Regions from separate parts of the Amycolatopsis sp. NPDC051102 genome, predicted to be linked through region 3. Evidence: riboswitches for the same ligand, from Rfam matches in the RefSeq annotation. Region 3 holds a riboswitch; each other region holds the start of a gene.
What was found. Region 3 has a riboswitch for thiamine pyrophosphate ahead of AB0M93_RS20195 (thiamine ABC transporter substrate-binding protein). Riboswitches for the same ligand answer to the same signal wherever they lie in the genome.
Positions count from the first base shown of each region.

Region 1 (5,532 bases), on a different contig from region 3:
GCGAGCGATGCCGTGATCGCCGACGCCAGGGTGTCGCCGCCGCCGTGGGTGTTCTCCGTCTTGTACCTCGGACCGGTCAGCTCGATGAGTTCGCGGCCGTCCGAGAGCAGGTCCACGCAGTTTTCCGTGCCCTGCATGTGGCCGCCCTTCACCAGGACCCACTGCGAGCCGAAGGCCAGCAACGCCTCAGCCGCCTCGCGCTGGGTAGCCGGGTCCACGACATTCACACCGGTCAGCAATCGGACCTCGTCCAGGTTCGGCGTGATCAGCGTTGCGCGGGGGAACAGCTCCGTGCGGATTGCCTCCAGGGCGTCCTCATGCAGGAGCGAGTGTCCCGTCATCGAAGCCGCCACCGGGTCGACCACGAACGGGAACGGCCCGACTTCGTCCAGGGTCTTCGCCACCGCACGGATGATCTCCGCCGTCGCCAGCATGCCCGTCTTCGCCGCGTCGACGCCCATGTCCGACGCCACCGCCTTGATCTGCGCGGTGACGACGTCGGCCGGGATCTCCGTGAAACCCTGCACGCCCAGCGAGTTCTGCACCGTGACCGCCGTCAACGCCACCAGGCCGTGGACCCCGTTCGCGAAGAACGTGCGCAGGTCCGCCTGGATGCCCGCACCGCCGCCGGAATCGGATCCGGCGATGGTGAGGGCGGTCCTCGGTGTCACGGCTGCACCACCGGCAAATAGACCTTGCCGCCGGACTCGGTGAACTCCGCCGACTTCGAAGCCATCCCGGCCTCGATCGCCTCCACGGTGGACAGTCCGTGCTCCTCGGCGTACTTGCGGACGTCCTGGGTGATCCGCATCGAGCAGAACTTCGGGCCGCACATCGAGCAGAAGTGCGCGGTCTTGGCCGGCTCGGCGGGCAGCGTCTCGTCGTGGAACGACCGGGCGGTGTCCGGGTCGAGCGAGAGGTTGAACTGGTCGTTCCAGCGGAACTCGAAGCGTGCCTTGGACAGCTCGTCGTCCCACTCCTGCGCGTACTGGTGCCCCTTGGCCAGGTCGGCGGCGTGCGCGGCGATCTTGTACGTGATCACGCCGGTCTTGACGTCGTCGCGGTTGGGCAGGCCGAGGTGCTCCTTCGGCGTGACGTAGCACAGCATCGCCGTGCCGTACCAGCCGATCTGCGCCGCGCCGATGGCCGAGGTGATGTGGTCGTACGCCGGGGCGATGTCCGTCGCTAGTGGACCGAGGGTGTAGAACGGCGCCTCGCCGCAGAGCTTTTCCTCGAGTTCGACGTTCTCCTTGATCTTGTGCATCGGCACGTGACCGGGGCCCTCGATCATCACCTGGACGTCGTGCGAGCGCGCGATGTGCGTCAGCTCGCCGAGGGTTTCCAGCTCGGCGAACTGGGCGCGGTCGTTGGCGTCGGCGATCGAGCCGGGGCGCAGGCCGTCGCCGAGGGAGAACGTGACGTCGTACTGCCGGAGGATCTCGCAGAGTTCTTCGAAGTGGGTGTACAAAAAGGACTCTTGGTGGTGCGCCAGGCACCAGGCCGCCATGATCGACCCGCCGCGGCTGACGATCCCGGTGACGCGCCGCGCGGTCAGCGGGATGTAGCGCAGCAGCACGCCGGCGTGCACGGTGACGTAGTCGACACCTTGTTCGCACTGCTCGATGATCGTGTCGCGGTAGACCTCCCACGACAGCTTTTCCGGTTCGCCGTCGACCTTTTCCAGTGCCTGGTAGATCGGCACGGTGCCGACCGGGACCGGCGAGTTGCGGATGATCCACTCGCGCGTCTCGTGGATCCGCTTGCCGGTGGACAGGTCCATGATCGTGTCGGCACCCCAGCGGGTGGCCCACACCATCTTGTCGACCTCTTCCTCGACCGACGACCAGACGGCCGAGTTGCCCATGTTGGCGTTGATCTTCACCAGGAAGTTCTTGCCGATGATCATCGGCTCGGTCTCGGGGTGCTTGCGGTTGGCCGGGATCACCGCGCGGCCGCGGGCCACCTCGTCCCGCACGAACTCCGGCGAAACCCGTTCGCGGGCCGCGACGTACTCCATTTCGCGGGTGATGACGCCCTGTTTGGCCCAGCCGAGCTGGGTGTTGTGCTCGCGTCCGTCGGCCCAGCCGGCCCGCAGCCGGTGGAGTCCACTGTGGACGTCGATGGTGGCTTCGGGATCGGTGTACGGGCCCGAAGTGTCGTAGACGTCGAACTGTTCACCGTTGGAGAGGTCGATCCGCCGGACGGGGACGCGGAGCCCGGATTCCGTCTGGTGGTACGCCTTGTGCGAGCCGGTGATCGGGCCAGTGGTCACCTTTACGGCAGCATTGTTTTCGAGCGTCGTCAACGACTTTCACTCCCTACGCCGGCATTACCCGGTCAGGTTCATGCGGTCGGTGACGCCTGCGAAACGCAAGTCACCCTCTCAGCCCGCCATGGCGCGAGCTCCCGCGTTGGTGTTGTGCCACCGACCATGCCACGCCGGAGCGCGATACTCAAGTCAGGTCACCTCACCCGACCAGTTCGGCCGGGGTGGCGTAGACGTCGACCATGGCGCCGCCCCGCAGCACGGTGATCGGCAGTGCGGTGCCGATCACTTCCGCGAACAGCTGCCGCTGGATGCCCTGGGCGTCCGAGACGCGCGTGCGTCCGACGGTCAGCACGAGGTCGCCGGCCTTGAGCCCCGCCCGGTCCGCGGGACCGCCGGACACGACCTCGTGCACCCGCAGCCCGGCGTGCTGCCCGGTGCGTTCGGCGACGTCGTCCGGCAGCGGCGCGGGCACGCCGACGACGCCGAGGTACGCGCGCCGCACGCGCCCCTCGACGACGAGCGTGTCGATGATCCGCCGCGTGGTGGCGTTGATCGGCACGGCGAGCCCGAGCCCGATCCCGGCGACGGCGGTGTTGACGCCGACGACCCGGCCGGCGGAGTCGGCGAGCGCGCCGCCGGAGTTGCCGGGGTTCAGCGCGGCGTCGGTCTGGATGACGTCCTCGATCACGCGGGTCGTGCGCCCCTGCCGCACCGGCAGCGCCCGCCCGAGCGCGCTGACGACCCCGGCGGTGACGGTGCCGGAGAAGCCGAGCGGGCTGCCGACGGCCACGACGAGCTGCCCGACGACGAGCCGATCGGCGTCGCCCAGCCGGACGGCCGACGGCGTCTCGCCGCGCGCCCTCAGCACGGCGAGATCGGACAGCGGGTCGGCGCCGACGACGTCGAAGGGCACTTCGCTGCCGTCGGCGAACGTGGCGACGCCGCGTCGGTGGTCGCTGACGACGTGGGCGTTGGTGAGCAGGTGGCCGTCGTCGGCGAAGACGACCGCCGAGCCGCCGCCGCGCGCGAGCTGCACGCCGGCGACGTGCGGGGTGACGGTCTTCGCGACGGTGCTGACCGCGCGCGAGTAGGCGTCCATCGCCTCATCCATGCGTACCTCGATTACAGCGTTGCAGGTACTACAATTCTGCGCCCGGAAACCGGACGGGAACGTTCGCTGTCCGTGAACCGGCGGCCGGACCAGTGACGGTCAGTGGTTCACCGGATCGGACCATGCGCCGGTGAAGGATCGGCGGCAGACTCCCAAGTCGCTTCTGTAACGGTGCAGAAGCGATCTTCTGTGGGGTTGATATGCGCAAACTCATTTCCGGCGCCTTCGCCGGACTGCTGGTCACCGGCCTGATCCCGGCGACCGCGGTGGCCGCGACCCAGGCTCCCGGCGCACCCGGGGCCCACCCGAGCTGGCTGCCCGCGAACAAGACCGGGTTCGGCACGGCCCACGACCGGTCGAGCAACGTCTGGTTCACCCTCCAGGGCGGACAGCTGTCCGAGGTCTACTACCCGGACCTGTCGACGCCGAGCGTCCGTTCGCTGAACTTCGTCGTCACGGACGGCCGCAGCTTCGCCGTCGCCGACTACACGGCGAAGTCCCAGCAGGTCCGGCGAACCGACGACGACAGTCTCACCTACGAGCAGACCATCACCGACGACCAGCACCGCTGGCGGCTGCGCAAGACCTACGTCACCGACCCGGCCGCCACGACCGTGCTGGTGGACGTCGACTTCCAGTCGCTCACCGGGCGGCCCTACCAGCTCTACGCGGTCGCCGACCCGGACCTCACCAACGACGGCTCGGACGACTCCGCCGCCCGCCAAGGCGATGCCGTCACCGCGCAGGACGCGACCAACGCCGCCGCGCTGACCGCGAAGCCCGCGTTCACGAAGACGAGCGTCGGCTACGCGGGCGCGTCCGACGGGAACACGCAGCTCACGAAGACCTTCAAACTGGCGCAGTACGACACCGCCGAGAAGGGCAACGTCGTGCTGACCGGGCAGACGAACGCCGACGGGCTGTGGAACCGGCACGTCACCCTCGCCCTCGGCATGGGCGCGAAGGCCGCCGGCGCGCTCGGCAGCGCGCAGGCGTCGCAGCGACGCGGCGTCCGCGACATCACCCGCGCGTACGACCGCGGCTGGCAGCAGTACCTGCGGGGGATCAGCAAGCCGCCCTCGTCGCTGAAGACCGATGCCGAGCGCGACCTCTACAAGGCGTCGATGCTGACCCTCGCCGCCAGCGAGGACAAGCACCACCCGGGCGCGTTCATCGCGTCGCCGAGCATGCCGTGGCGATTCGGGAACAACGACCCGGAGTGGTCGCCGTCCGGCACCTACCACCTCGTCTGGCCGCGTGACCTCTACCAGATCGCGACCGGCCTGGCCGCCGGCGGCGACCAGGCGGCCGCGAACCGGGCCGTCAGCTACATGTTCGGCACGCAGCAGCAGGCCGACGGGCACATGCCGCAGAACAGCCGCGTCGACGGCGTCCCGTACTGGACGTCGGTGCAGCTCGACGAGACCGCGTTCCCGATCGTGCTCGCCCAGCAGCTCGGCCGGAACGACCTGTGGCCCGGCGTCCGCAAGGCCGCCGACTTCATCCTCGGGTACAAGGGTCCGGACGGGCAGGCGTCGCCGTACACCCAGCAGGAGCGCTGGGAGGAGCAGGACGGCTGGTCCCCGTCGACCATCGCCTCGGTGATCGCCGGGCTCGTCTGCGCCGCCGACCTGGCGAAGCACAACGGTGCGGCCGCCGATGCGGCCCGGTACCTCGCCGCGGCCGACAAGATGAAGGCCGACCTGCCCAAGCAGACGATCACCACGAACGGGCCGCTGTCGAAGGACCCGTACTTCGTCCGGCTCACGAAGGACGCCAACGCGAACAACGGGACGACGTACAACCTCGGCAACTCGAGCGTGACGATGGACCAGCGCGCGGTCACCGACGCGGGCTTCCTCGACCTGGTCCGGCTCGGCGTCTACCGCGCCGACGACCCGGTGATCCGCAACAGCGTGCGCGTCACGGACAAGGAAATCGCCTTCACCACGCCGACCGGCCAGTTCTGGCACCGCTACACGAAGGACGGCTACGGCGAGCAGGCCGACGGCTCGCCGTGGGACTACACCTTCCCCGCGGAGAGCCGCACGACGTTCGGCCGGCTGTGGCCGCTGCTCGCCGGTGAGCGCGGCGAGTACGAGCTGACGCTCGGCGATCCGGCGTCGGCCACGCGGCGGCTGCGTGACCTCGG
Region 1 covers NZ_JBFBBT010000017.1:12,749-18,280, forward strand. Annotated here, with positions in the region: gene thiD (bifunctional hydroxymethylpyrimidine kinase/phosphomethylpyrimidine kinase) at 1-671, opposite strand, end outside; gene thiC (phosphomethylpyrimidine synthase ThiC) at 668-2,305, opposite strand; TPP riboswitch at 2,299-2,420, opposite strand; gene AB0M93_RS34570 (trypsin-like peptidase domain-containing protein) at 2,469-3,380, opposite strand; gene AB0M93_RS34575 (glycoside hydrolase family 15 protein) at 3,581-5,532, shown strand, end outside.
Region 1: it holds a riboswitch for thiamine pyrophosphate, as region 3 does, so the genes downstream of both, thiC (phosphomethylpyrimidine synthase ThiC) here and AB0M93_RS20195 (thiamine ABC transporter substrate-binding protein) in region 3, are expected to answer to the same signal.

Region 2 (5,532 bases), on a different contig from region 3:
GACTACCTAGATCGGGATCATGAGCAAGGAGAACGTAGCGGCTTCGGAAGAAAAGGAACAGAAGCCGGGCCTGCGGATCGCGCAGGTACTGGCGGCGGCGCTGGCGGCGGTGACCGCGGCGCTGCTCGGTTCGACGCTGGGCGTGGCGGGCACGGTGATCGGTGCCGGCGTGGCGAGCGTGGTGTCGACGGTCGGCAGCGAGCTGTACCTGCGCTCGCTGGAGCGCACCCGCGCGGCGGCGCTCAAGGCGCGCCAGCTGGCGACGTCGGGAATCCGGCGGCGCGGGCCCGCGGTCGACATCACCGAGCAGCCGACGGTCCAGCTGAAACCGCCGGAGGAAGAGCCGTCACGGCTGTCGGCGCGGCTGCGGAAGCTGCGCTGGCCGTTGATCATCGGCACGAGCCTGGCGGCGTTCGCGGTGGCGATCCTGTCGATGGTGGGGGTGGACGCGGCCACGGGGGGCAAGGTGGCGGGCGGCACGGGCGCGAGCGTCGGCAAGATCTTCGGCGGCGGCGCCGGCCACGAGGACAAGACCCCGTCGACGACCCCGCCGACCTCGACGAACGACACGCAGGTGTCCCCGACGGAGACGACACCGACGGAGACTTCGACCCCGCCGACGACGTCCTCCGGCACCCCGACGACGACCACCCCGAGCACGACGACCGAGCAGCCGTCGACCTCGGCCCCGGCCACGACGGCGACCCCGCCGACCAGCAAGGGCGCGGCGACGACGCCGACCCCGTGATCAGGGCAGCCGGGCTCGCAGGTCGCGTGCCGCGGCTTCGGGGTCCTCGGCCTCGGTGATCGCCCGGACCACCACGATCCGGGACGCCCCCGCCTCCAGCACCTCGGGCAGCCGGTCGCCGTCGATGCCGCCGATCGCGAACCACGGCCGGTCGGGGGCCCAGGCCGCCGTCGCGCGCACCAGGTCCAGGCCCGGGGCCGGGCGGCCCGGCTTGGTCGGCGTCGGCCAGCACGGGCCGGTGCAGAAGTAGTCCACGCCGGGCTCCGCGGCCGCGGCGAGCGCCTGGTCGAGCGAGTGCGTCGAGCGGCCGATCACGACGTCGTCGCCCAGGATGCGCCGGGCCAGCGGCACCGGGATGTCGTCCTGTCCGAGGTGGAGCACGTCGGCACCGACGGCCAAGGCCACGTCGGCGCGGTCGTTCACCGACAGCAGGGCGCCGTGGCGGGCGCACGCCTCGGCCAGCACCTCCAGCGCCGCGATCTCGCCGGCCGCCTCCAAGGCGCCGGTCTTGTCGCGCAGCTGGATGACGTCGACGCCGCCCGCGAGGGCCGCGTCGGCGAAGGCGGCGAGGTCGCCGCGGTCCGTGCGGGCGTCCGTGCACAGGTACAGGCGCGCCGCGTCGAGGCGGGCGCGGATCTTGTCACCGGAGAGGGCGGGCATAGCGGCGACCGTACCTGGCGCCGTTGGTAATCCGACCAAAGCAGGCCGCCCGGCGAGCGGTGCGCGCCCGTTGCCACGAAAGCCATCCGGCCGTGACTGCGGTTGGATTATCAACGAACGGCACAGTAAGGTGGAGGAGTCCGCACGGGAGCCCGAGGCACGGGCTGAGAGGGAGCTGCCGCTCCGACCGTGGAACCTGATCCGGGTCATGCCGGCGCAGGGAGCGTGATTCCATGACGAACCTGGCAGTGGTGGGCGGCGGCGTGATCGGCCTCGCCACCGCGTGGCGTGCCGCGCGCACCGGCCGAAGTGTCACCCTCTACGACCCCGAACCCGCCCGCGGTGGTGCGTCCTGGCTGGCCGGCGGCATGCTCGCCCCGGTCACCGAGGCGTGGCCGGGCGAGGAAGGCGTCCTCCGCCTCGGCGAAGCGTCGCTCAAACGCTGGCCGGATTTCGCCCGTGACCTCGCGGCAGAGGGGGTCGATCCCGGCCTGGCCGGGCACGGGACGCTCGTCGTCGCCTTCGACAGCGCCGACGCCGGTTACCTGGACATCCTGGCCGGCCACCTGCACTCCCTCGGCCGCGCGGCCGAGCGGCTCACCGGCCGGGAGGCCAAGCGGCTCGAACCCGGCCTCGGGTCTGTCCGAAGTGGACTCCACGTGCCCGGCGACCTGGCCGTGGACAACCGGAAACTGCTCGACGCGCTGTACGCGGCCTGCGTCAACCGCCGAGTCAGGTTCGTCCGCGAGCGCGTCGGAGAACTGCCGGACGCCGAAGCCGTCGTGCTCGCCGCGGGCGCCTGGACCGGGCAGCTGCACCCGCTGCTCGCCGACGCCGTGCGCCCGCTCAAGGGCGAAATCCTGCGGCTGCGGCCCCGCCGTGGCTGCCTGCCGCCGCCCGCGCACACCGTCCGGGCCGTCGTCGAAGGCCGCCCGATCTACCTCGTGCCGCGCGGCGACCGCGAGCTCGTCCTCGGCGCCACCCAGTACGAGGCCGGGTTCGACCAGACCGTCACCGTCCGCGGCGTGCGCGAGCTGCTCGAAGGCGCCGAGCGCGTCTTCCCCGCGATCACCGAGTACGAGCTGGCCGAGACCGCCGCGGGCCTGCGGGCCGGCAGCCGGGACGCGCTGCCGTACCTCGGCGCCTTGGACGGCAGGGTGTTTGCCGCGACCGGGCACCACCGCAACGGCCTGCTGATGGCCCCGGTGACCGCGGACGCCGTGGTCGCCTGGCTCGAGGGGGAGAAGCCGCCGGAAGGCACCGAAGCGGCGTCCCCCGCCCGCCTGCACCAGAAGGAGCACGTGTGATGGAGATCAAGCTCAACGGCGAGTGGACGGCGTTCCCGGACGGCGCCACCGTCGCCGACGTCCTCGACGCGTCGGGCGGGCAACGGCCCGGGATCGCCGTCGCGGTCGACGGCGTCGTCGTCCGCCGAGCCGAATGGGCCACCACCGCCGTCCCCAAGGGCGCGGTCCTCGACGTGCTCACCGCGGTCCAGGGAGGCTGAAATGGACGAAGAACCACTGGTCATCGGCACGACCAAGCTGACGTCCCGGCTGATCATCGGCACCGGCGGCGCGGCCAACCTGGCCGTGCTGGAACGCGCGCTGGTGGCGTCCGGCACCGAGCTGACCACCGTCGCCATGCGCCGCGCCGACGCCGAGGGCGGCTCCGGCGTCCTCGAACTCCTGAACCGGCTGGGCATCGAGCTGCTGCCGAACACCGCGGGCTGCCGGACGGCCGCCGAAGCCGTGCTCACCGCGCAGCTCGCCCGCGAGGCGCTGGGAACCGACCTCATCAAGCTCGAGGTGCACGCCGACGACCGGACGCTGCTGCCGGACCCCATCGAAACCCTCGACGCCGCCGAACGGCTGGCCGCCGACGGGTTCACCGTGTTCGCCTACACGAACGACGACCCGGTGCTCGCGCTGCGCCTGGAGGAGGCCGGCTGTGCCGCGGTGATGCCGCTGGGCGCGCCGATCGGCACCGGCCTCGGCATCCGGAATCCGCACAACATCGAGCTGATCGTGTCGCGGGCGGGTGTGCCGGTGATCCTGGACGCCGGAATCGGCACGGCGTCGGACGCGACGCTGGCGATGGAGCTCGGCTGCGACGCCGTCCTGCTGTCGACGGCCGTCACCCGGGCGGCCGATCCCGAGCGGATGGCCGCGGCGATGCGCGCGGGCGTCGTCGCCGGACGGCTGGCCCGCGAGGCCGGGCGCGTGCCGCAGCGCTTCTGGGCGCAAGCGTCGAGTCCACCACGGTGAACCGGAGCGCCTTCACGCCGAGTGTGCACCACCAGCCCGTAAGGTGGACGGCATTTCCCGGCGCACCGGCAGAAGGAGCCAGCCGTGACGAGCACATCGGTCCAGGACGTCTCGGGCAGGTTGTACCTCGCCGTGGGCAGGCTGTCCCGGTCACTGCGGCAGGCCGGCGTGCCGGGGCCGGGCCACGGCGCCATCTCGGCGCTGGCGACGCTGGTGCACGCGGGCCAGCTCCGGCTCGGTGACCTCGCGGCCAAGGAGGGCGTGGCCGCGGCGACCATGTCGCGGATCATCGCGTCCCTGGTCGAGGCGGGGTACGTCAGCCGCGAGTCCGATCCGATCGACCGGCGGGCTTGGCTGGCGAAGGCGACCGAAGAGGGTGAGCGGCTCGTCTCCGGCGTCCGCTCGACGCGGGTCCAGGAGCTGAACCGGCGCCTCGACCGGCTCTCACCCGAGCACCGCGAAGCCCTGACAGCGGCGATCCCGGCGCTCGAAGCCCTGATCGCCGACGACTGAGCCGCTCTCCGGCGCAGCTCGCCCTCCACGCCGCTGACCACTTTCCGCATCGACGGCCCGACCGGGATCAGCCGCAGAACGCGTGCGGCGGCAAAGGTTTCTTGCGAGCGGAGAGGGAAATGCATGAGTGAGGGCCCGGAGGTCCCGCTGGCGCGGCTGCGCGAGGTGACCGAGCTCCTGCTGGCGCACGCGGAACGCGCCGGTGCTTCGGTCACGCTCGAGCACGACCTGTTCTGGGAGGTGCCGCCGGAACAGCGCCACGACCCCGGCCACGAGCCCACCGGGCTCACGCTCGGTGCGCTGAGCGAATCGTGGGCGCAGCTGTCGGCGATGGCCGACGACCCCGATCGGGTGGTCGGGTACGGCCTGGTCTGGCTGGCCGACGTCCTGCGCGCGCTCGGCCATCAGTCGATCGGCTGAACCTCAGCGCTCCTCGGGAGCCAGCCGCCAGAAGGCCGAGACCGGGCCGACCTTCGCGCCCATCGGGTACGCGTGCTCGACCGCGTGCGAGACGAACCACTTGCCGTAGCGCGCGGCCTCGACCACGGACATCCCCTTGGCCAGGCCCGCCGTCAGCGCCGACGCCATCGTGTCGCCCGCGCCGTGCGTGTGCGGCGTCGAATACCGCTTGCCCGGCAGCTCCACGAACGTCGAACCGTCGAACAGCAGGTCCACGCACTCCGGGTCGGCCTGCAGGTGGCCGCTCTTGACCAGGACGTACCGCGGGCCCATCCGGTGCAGCACCACCGCCGCGGTGTGCATGCCCTCGCGGTCGGTCACCGTCATCCCGGTGAGCAGCCGGACCTCGTCGAGGTTCGGGGTCAGCACCGTCGCCCGGGGCAGCAGTTCGTCGCGCAGGGCGTGCAGGCCGGCCTCGTCGAACAGGGGGTGGCCGTGCATCGACGCCGCGACCGGGTCCACCACGAACGGGATCTTCTCGTCCCGCCCGATCCCCGCCTTGTCGCACGCCGCCGCGACGGCGTGGATGATCTCGGCCGAGGCCAGCATGCCGGTCTTCGCCGCGCCGACGCCCATGTCCGCCGCCACGGCCTCGATCTGCCCGGCCACGATGTGCGGCGGCAGGTCGGCGCGGTCGTGCACGCCCAGGGTGTTCTGCACGGTGACGGCGGTGACCGCGACCAGGCCGTGCACGCCGCAGGTCAGGAACGTGCGCAGGTCCGCCTGCAGCCCCGCGGCACCCCCGGAGTCCGACCCGGCGATCGTCAAGGCGGTCGGAAGGCTCGTCGTCATGGTGGTTTCCCGACTTCTGGTCTAGGCCAATCAGCCTCTTTTGCTTCATCAACAGTCAACCACGGTGGGACATTGTGAACGTTACTCACGTTC
Region 2 covers NZ_JBFBBT010000017.1:4,660-10,191, forward strand. Annotated here, with positions in the region: gene AB0M93_RS34505 (hypothetical protein) at 20-748, shown strand; gene thiE (thiamine phosphate synthase) at 749-1,408, opposite strand; TPP riboswitch at 1,543-1,648, shown strand; gene thiO (glycine oxidase ThiO) at 1,642-2,715, shown strand; gene thiS (sulfur carrier protein ThiS) at 2,715-2,915, shown strand; gene AB0M93_RS34525 (thiazole synthase) at 2,917-3,675, shown strand; gene AB0M93_RS34530 (MarR family transcriptional regulator) at 3,760-4,188, shown strand; gene AB0M93_RS34535 (hypothetical protein) at 4,312-4,608, shown strand; gene thiD (bifunctional hydroxymethylpyrimidine kinase/phosphomethylpyrimidine kinase) at 4,612-5,439, opposite strand.
Region 2: it holds a riboswitch for thiamine pyrophosphate, as region 3 does, so the genes downstream of both, thiO (glycine oxidase ThiO) here and AB0M93_RS20195 (thiamine ABC transporter substrate-binding protein) in region 3, are expected to answer to the same signal.

Region 3 (5,532 bases):
CACAGCCCGGCGACGGTCCGCGCGACGACGGCGACGTTGAAGAAGGCGTTGGCCAGCACGATCGGCAGCACGCCGCCGTCCGGCCACAGGGCGCGGAACGCCAGGCCGACCACCACCGTCGGCAGCACGAACGGCACGAGCACCAGCGTCCGCACCAGGCCGACGCCGGGCAGCCGCACCTGCGCCAGCAGGAAGGCGACCGGCAGCCCGGCCACGACCGCGACGGCCGTCGACGCGGCCGCGCTGCCGACGGTGAACCCGGCCAGCTGCCAGGTCCGCGGGTCGCCGAGGACGACGCCGAGGCCGCCCGCGGCGAACCCGCGGCCGACGATCGCCAGCACCGGCCAGGCGAAGAAGACCACCAGGAACCCGATCGGCGCGAGTCCGAGCAGGGCCAGGCCGAGGCCACGGGCGGTCCGCGGCGGGGCGGTGGCTTTTCCGGGGCTCCGGCCGGCGGAGTCCCCGGCCTCGGCGGTCACTGCAGGAGCGTGCGCCATTCGCCGATCCACTTCTCGCGGCCCGCCTGCACCTGGTCCGCGGGCAGCGTCTGCGGCTTCTGCGGCAGCGGCGCGACCTGCGCCCAGCCCGCGGGCAGGTCGACGCCCTGGCGCGCCGGGTAGACGTACATGTTGGCGGCGACCGTCGCCTGGAACTGCTGGGAGAGCAGGAAGTCGACGACCTTGTGCGCGTTGTCGGCCTGCTTGCCGTTCGCCAGCACACCGGCGTACTCGACCTGCCGGTAGCAGGTGTCGAGCAGCGCCTTGGTGCGCGGCTTCCCGTCGTCGCCGACCTCCGCGGCGGGTGAGGACGCGTACGACACGACGATCGGCCGCGGGCCCTTGCCGGACGAGCCGGAGAACTGCTTGGTGTAGGCCTCTTCCCAGCCGCTGACCACCTTGACGCCGTTGGCCTTCAGCTTCGTCCAGTAGTCCTTCCAGCCGGCTTCGCCGTACTTGGCGATGGTGCCGAGGAGGAAGGCCAGGCCGGGCGACGCCGTCGCCGGGTCCTCGGCGACCAGCAGGTCCTTGTACTTCGGGTCGGCCAGGTCGTCGTAGCTCGACGGCGCCGGAATGCCCTTGGCGGTGAAGTAGTTCGTGTCGACGTTGACGCAGACGTCGCCGACGTCGACCGCGGACAGCCGGTGCTCCGGGTCGACGGCGTAGCGCTGCGGCCCGCGGTCGGCCTCCGGGCTGGTGTACGGCTCGAAGACGCCCTCGCTGAGCGCGCGCGAGGCGAAGGTGGAGTCGACGCCGTACGCGACGTCGCCGATCGGGTTGGCCTTAGTCAGCACGAGCTTGTTGGTCAGCGATCCGGCGTCGCCCTGCTTGAGCACGGAGATCTTGATGCCCGCCTGCTTCTGGAAGGCGTCGAGCACCTCCTGCGGCGCCAGGAAGGAGTCGTGCGTCACGAGGGTGACGGTGGGCGTCTGCTGCGTGCCACCGGATCCGTCCGACAGCGAGCACGCCGCGGCGACGGCACTGACGGCGGCGATGGCCGTCGCGGCGCGCACAGCCCTGCGTTTCATCTACCCTCCTGCACTTCGCCGGACGAGGAGAGGAAGCCCTCCCTTCGCCGGCATGATCCGGTCAGGTGCGAACGGTCGCGGGTGACCCCGCCTCTCAGCCCGGCTCACCGGACTCCCGTGGCAACCGTGCAGCGTAGTCCAGGACGGACGACCATGGAGACATGACGGAAATCTTGAGCGACGACGAGGCCGACCGGCGGCTGGGCCCGGGCTGGACGCGGTCAGGTGCGGTGATCTCCCGCGAGGTGGAGCTGGGCAGCTTCCCCGAGGCGATCGCGGCGGTGAACCGGGTGGCGGAGCTCGCCGAGGCGGCCGACCACCACCCGGACATCGACATCCGCTGGCGCACGCTGACGTTCCGGCTCTCCACGCACTCGGCGGGCGGCCTGACGGCGAAGGACTTCGACCTGGCCGGGCAGATCGACTCGGTGCTGTGATCCTGGCTACGCTGAGTGCACCATAGCGCCGGTTCGGCGTCTCTCGGTTACCGGAACCTTCGGGAAGGGAGACGAGATGACCCAGGCAATCGTGGTGGGCACGGCGGCGTTCGCGACCATGGTGGGGGCAGCCGGCGGTGTGCTCTGGTTCACCGCCCGCCACCGCCGTCACCTGGACGGCTGAGAGTTCGATCACAGCTGTTAACGCGGGGCATGATCGGCGCGCTGATCCTGCGGAAGCATCGGCTCGACTCCGGGAAACGCCATGAACAGCACCGCCGCTCTCACCCCCGCCCAGCGCGCCTGGATCAGCGCCCTCGCCCCCGCGGTGGTGCTGATCGCGATCGCGCTGCTGGGCCTGCTCGGCTAGTTCGCTACACGACGATCTGCCCGGCCGGCGGGAAACCGGCCGGGGATTCGTCGGCCGTCGTCCAATACTCGAGACATGACAGCCGGCCGTCTTCGACGAACACGATCAGACCGCCGTCGGGCGCGTCGGCTTCGACCGCCACCGGGTCGTCCGCGACCGCCGCGGCCGGCAGGGTCCGGTCGACCGCCAGGTTGATGCTCGGGCACCCGCAGCCGCAGCGGCCGGTCACCCGCGCCGTGGCGGCCTGCGCGCGCAGTTCGGCGGCGCCGGGGAAGTCCCCGGCGAGCAGCGTGTTCAGCGTCGTCCGCTCGTCCGGCGTCAGCGGGCGGGTGCGTTCCACGATCAGTACCGGGGCATGTTCGGGATGGCCTTCTCCGCCACTTCGATGAGGGCGAGCACCTTCGGCACGTCGGCCGCCACGTCCTCGGCGGTCATCGAGGGCACCTCCGAAGACCGGTAGGCGATTTCGTTGCGCCGCGCCCGCATCCGGTTGAACGGCCGCAGGAGCGACCCCAGCGGCGGATCCAGCTGGGCGAGGACCGCCTCGTAGACGGTCACGTGGCCGCCCCGGCTCGTCACCCGCAGGCCCTGGTTCTGCAGGACGGCCGCCAACGCCCGGCGCGCGCTGTCGTAGGCCAGCGTGTAGGCGCCTTCCGGGTCGGTGTCCTGCAGCTGCCGTGCCGAAGCGAGGTGGGTGCGGGCCCTGATCAGCTCGGCCTCGGCCGCCTCCCGCGACGCCGGGACGTGCTCGATGGCGCCGCGTGCGATGAAGGCGTCGATCCGTTCACGCCCTTGGTTCCACTGGGGGCATCAGGCCTCCTGGTCGAGGTGCAGCCGGGCCAGCGGACGTTCGCGCACGCTGGTGAGGAACGGATCCGCCGTGTCCGCCGCCCACGCCGCCGGCGAGATCCGGTGGACGTTGACCTCGCGGCCCAGCCGTTGCGACACACCCTCGGCCAGGTCGAACAGCGCGTCGGCATCGGGCGAGCCGACGACGAGCACGTCGACGTCACCGGGCGGCGGCCCCGGTTCGCCGCGGTAGCGCGCGGCCCAGGACCCGTAGATGTAGGCCTCGCGCACGCCCGCCAGCCCGGACAGGGCCTCGGCGAGCAGCGGCAGCGGCCCGAAGGTGACCGAGATGACCTCGCTCAACGGCCGGTACAGCGGGGTGTCGGTGCGCGCTTTGACGAGCCGGCTCCGGCCCACCCGCCGGTCTTCGAGGATGCCACCCCCGACGAGCCGTTCGACCTCGCGCAGCACGGCCGTCGGCGTGACGCCGCAAGCCTCGGCGAGCTCGGTGATGCTGTACTCGCGCTCCGGGTGCAGCAGGACCAGCGCGAGCAGCTCGCCCTGCATGCGCGAACGCAGCAGCGGCAGGAGACTCGGCGAAGCTTTCATTGGACGCAGCATATCCTGCGTCCAATGAAAACAACAGTCAGTAGCCGACTGCTACGAACGACGTCAGACGTTGAAGCGGAACTCGACCACGTCGCCGTCGGCCATGACGTAGTCCTTGCCCTCCATGCGGACCTTGCCCGCCGCCCTCGCGGCCGCCATCGAGCCCGCCTCCATCAGGTCGTCGTAGGAGACGATCTCCGCCTTGATGAAGCCGCGCTCGAAGTCCGTGTGGATCACGCCCGCCGCCTGGGGGGCCGTTGCGCCCTGGGGGATCGTCCACGCGCGGGACTCCTTCGGGCCCGCCGTCAGGTACGTCTGCAGGCCGAGCGTGTGGAAGCCCGCGCGGGCCAGGGAGTACAGGCCCGGCTCCGGCTGGCCGACCGACTCGAGCAGCTCGCGGACCGACTCCTCGTCGTCCAGCTCCAGCAGTTCCGCCTCGACCTTCGCGTCGAGGAACACCGCGTCCGCCGGCGCGACCAGCTTGGTCAGCTCCTCGCGGCGGGCGTCGTCGGTCAGCACCGACTCGTCGGCGTTGAAGACGTACAGGAACGGCTTCGTCGTCAGCAGGCTCAGCTCGCGCAGCGCCTCGAAGTCGACTTCCTTCTGCGCCTGGAACAACGTGCGCCCGGCGTCGAGGATCTCCTTCGCCTTCTGGGCGTTGTCGAGCGCGGGCTTGTTCTCCTTCTTCGTCCGCGCTTCCTTCTCCAGCCGCGGCAGCGCCTTGTCCAGGGTCTGCAGGTCGGCGAGGATCAGCTCGGTGTTGATCGTCTCGATGTCGCTCGACGGGTCGATCCGGCCGTCGACGTGCACCACGTCCGGGTCGTCGAACACGCGGATGACCTGGCAGATCGCGTTGGCCTCACGGATGTTCGCGAGGAACTTGTTGCCCAGCCCGGCACCCTCGGACGCGCCCTTGACGATGCCCGCGATGTCCACAAAGGACACCACGGCGGGGACCGTCTTCTCCGACTTGTACAGCTCGGCCAGCTTGTCCAGCCGGGGGTCCGGCAGCGGCACGACACCGACGTTCGGCTCGATCGTCGCGAACGGGTAGTTCGCGGCGAGCACGTCGTTGCGGGTCAGCGCGTTGAACAGGGTGGACTTGCCGACGTTGGGCAGGCCGACGATACCGAGGGTGAGGCTCACGACCCCGCAGTCTACGTGTCCGCCCGGCCACGGCCCCACGCACCCAACGCCGTGGCGGATTTCCGCCAGCGACCGCGCTGACCTGCTGGCATGCTCGGTGCAATGGTCACCGAAACGCTCTCACTCTGGCGCGACGCCGAGCGCTGCTACCGCGTGGTCACCGCCCGCGACCCGCGCTTCGACGGCCAGTTCATCATGGCGGTCCGCACCACCGGGATCTACTGCCGCCCGTCCTGCCCGGCGTCGACGCCGAAGGTGCAGAACGTCCGCTTCTTCCCGACGTCGGCGGCCGCGCAGGCCAACGGCTTCCGCGCCTGCCGCCGCTGCCTGCCGGACGCCGTGCCCGGCTCGCCGGACTGGAACGTGCGCGCCGACCTGGCCGCGCGGGCGATGCGCCTGATCTCCGACGGGACCGTCGAGCGCGAAGGCGTCCCGGGCCTCGCCCGGCGGCTCGGCTACTCGGAACGCCAGCTCGGCCGGGTGCTCACCGCCGAGCTCGGCGCCGGCCCGCTCGCGCTGGCCCGGGCGCACCGCGCGCACTCGGCGCGGCTGCTCATCGAGATGTCCGAGCTGCCGCTGACGGACGTCGCCTTCGCGGCAGGCTTTTCCAGCGTGCGGCAGTTCAACGAGACGATCCGCGAAGTGTTCGCGACGAC
Region 3 covers NZ_JBFBBT010000006.1:248,009-253,540, forward strand. Annotated here, with positions in the region: gene AB0M93_RS20190 (iron ABC transporter permease) at 1-497, opposite strand, end outside; gene AB0M93_RS20195 (thiamine ABC transporter substrate-binding protein) at 476-1,525, opposite strand; TPP riboswitch at 1,547-1,654, opposite strand; gene AB0M93_RS20200 (4a-hydroxytetrahydrobiopterin dehydratase) at 1,687-1,962, shown strand; gene AB0M93_RS20205 (hypothetical protein) at 2,337-2,672, opposite strand; gene AB0M93_RS20210 (hypothetical protein) at 2,675-2,944, opposite strand; gene AB0M93_RS20215 (ArsR family transcriptional regulator) at 3,143-3,730, opposite strand; gene ychF (redox-regulated ATPase YchF) at 3,794-4,876, opposite strand; gene AB0M93_RS20225 (AlkA N-terminal domain-containing protein) at 4,979-5,532, shown strand, end outside.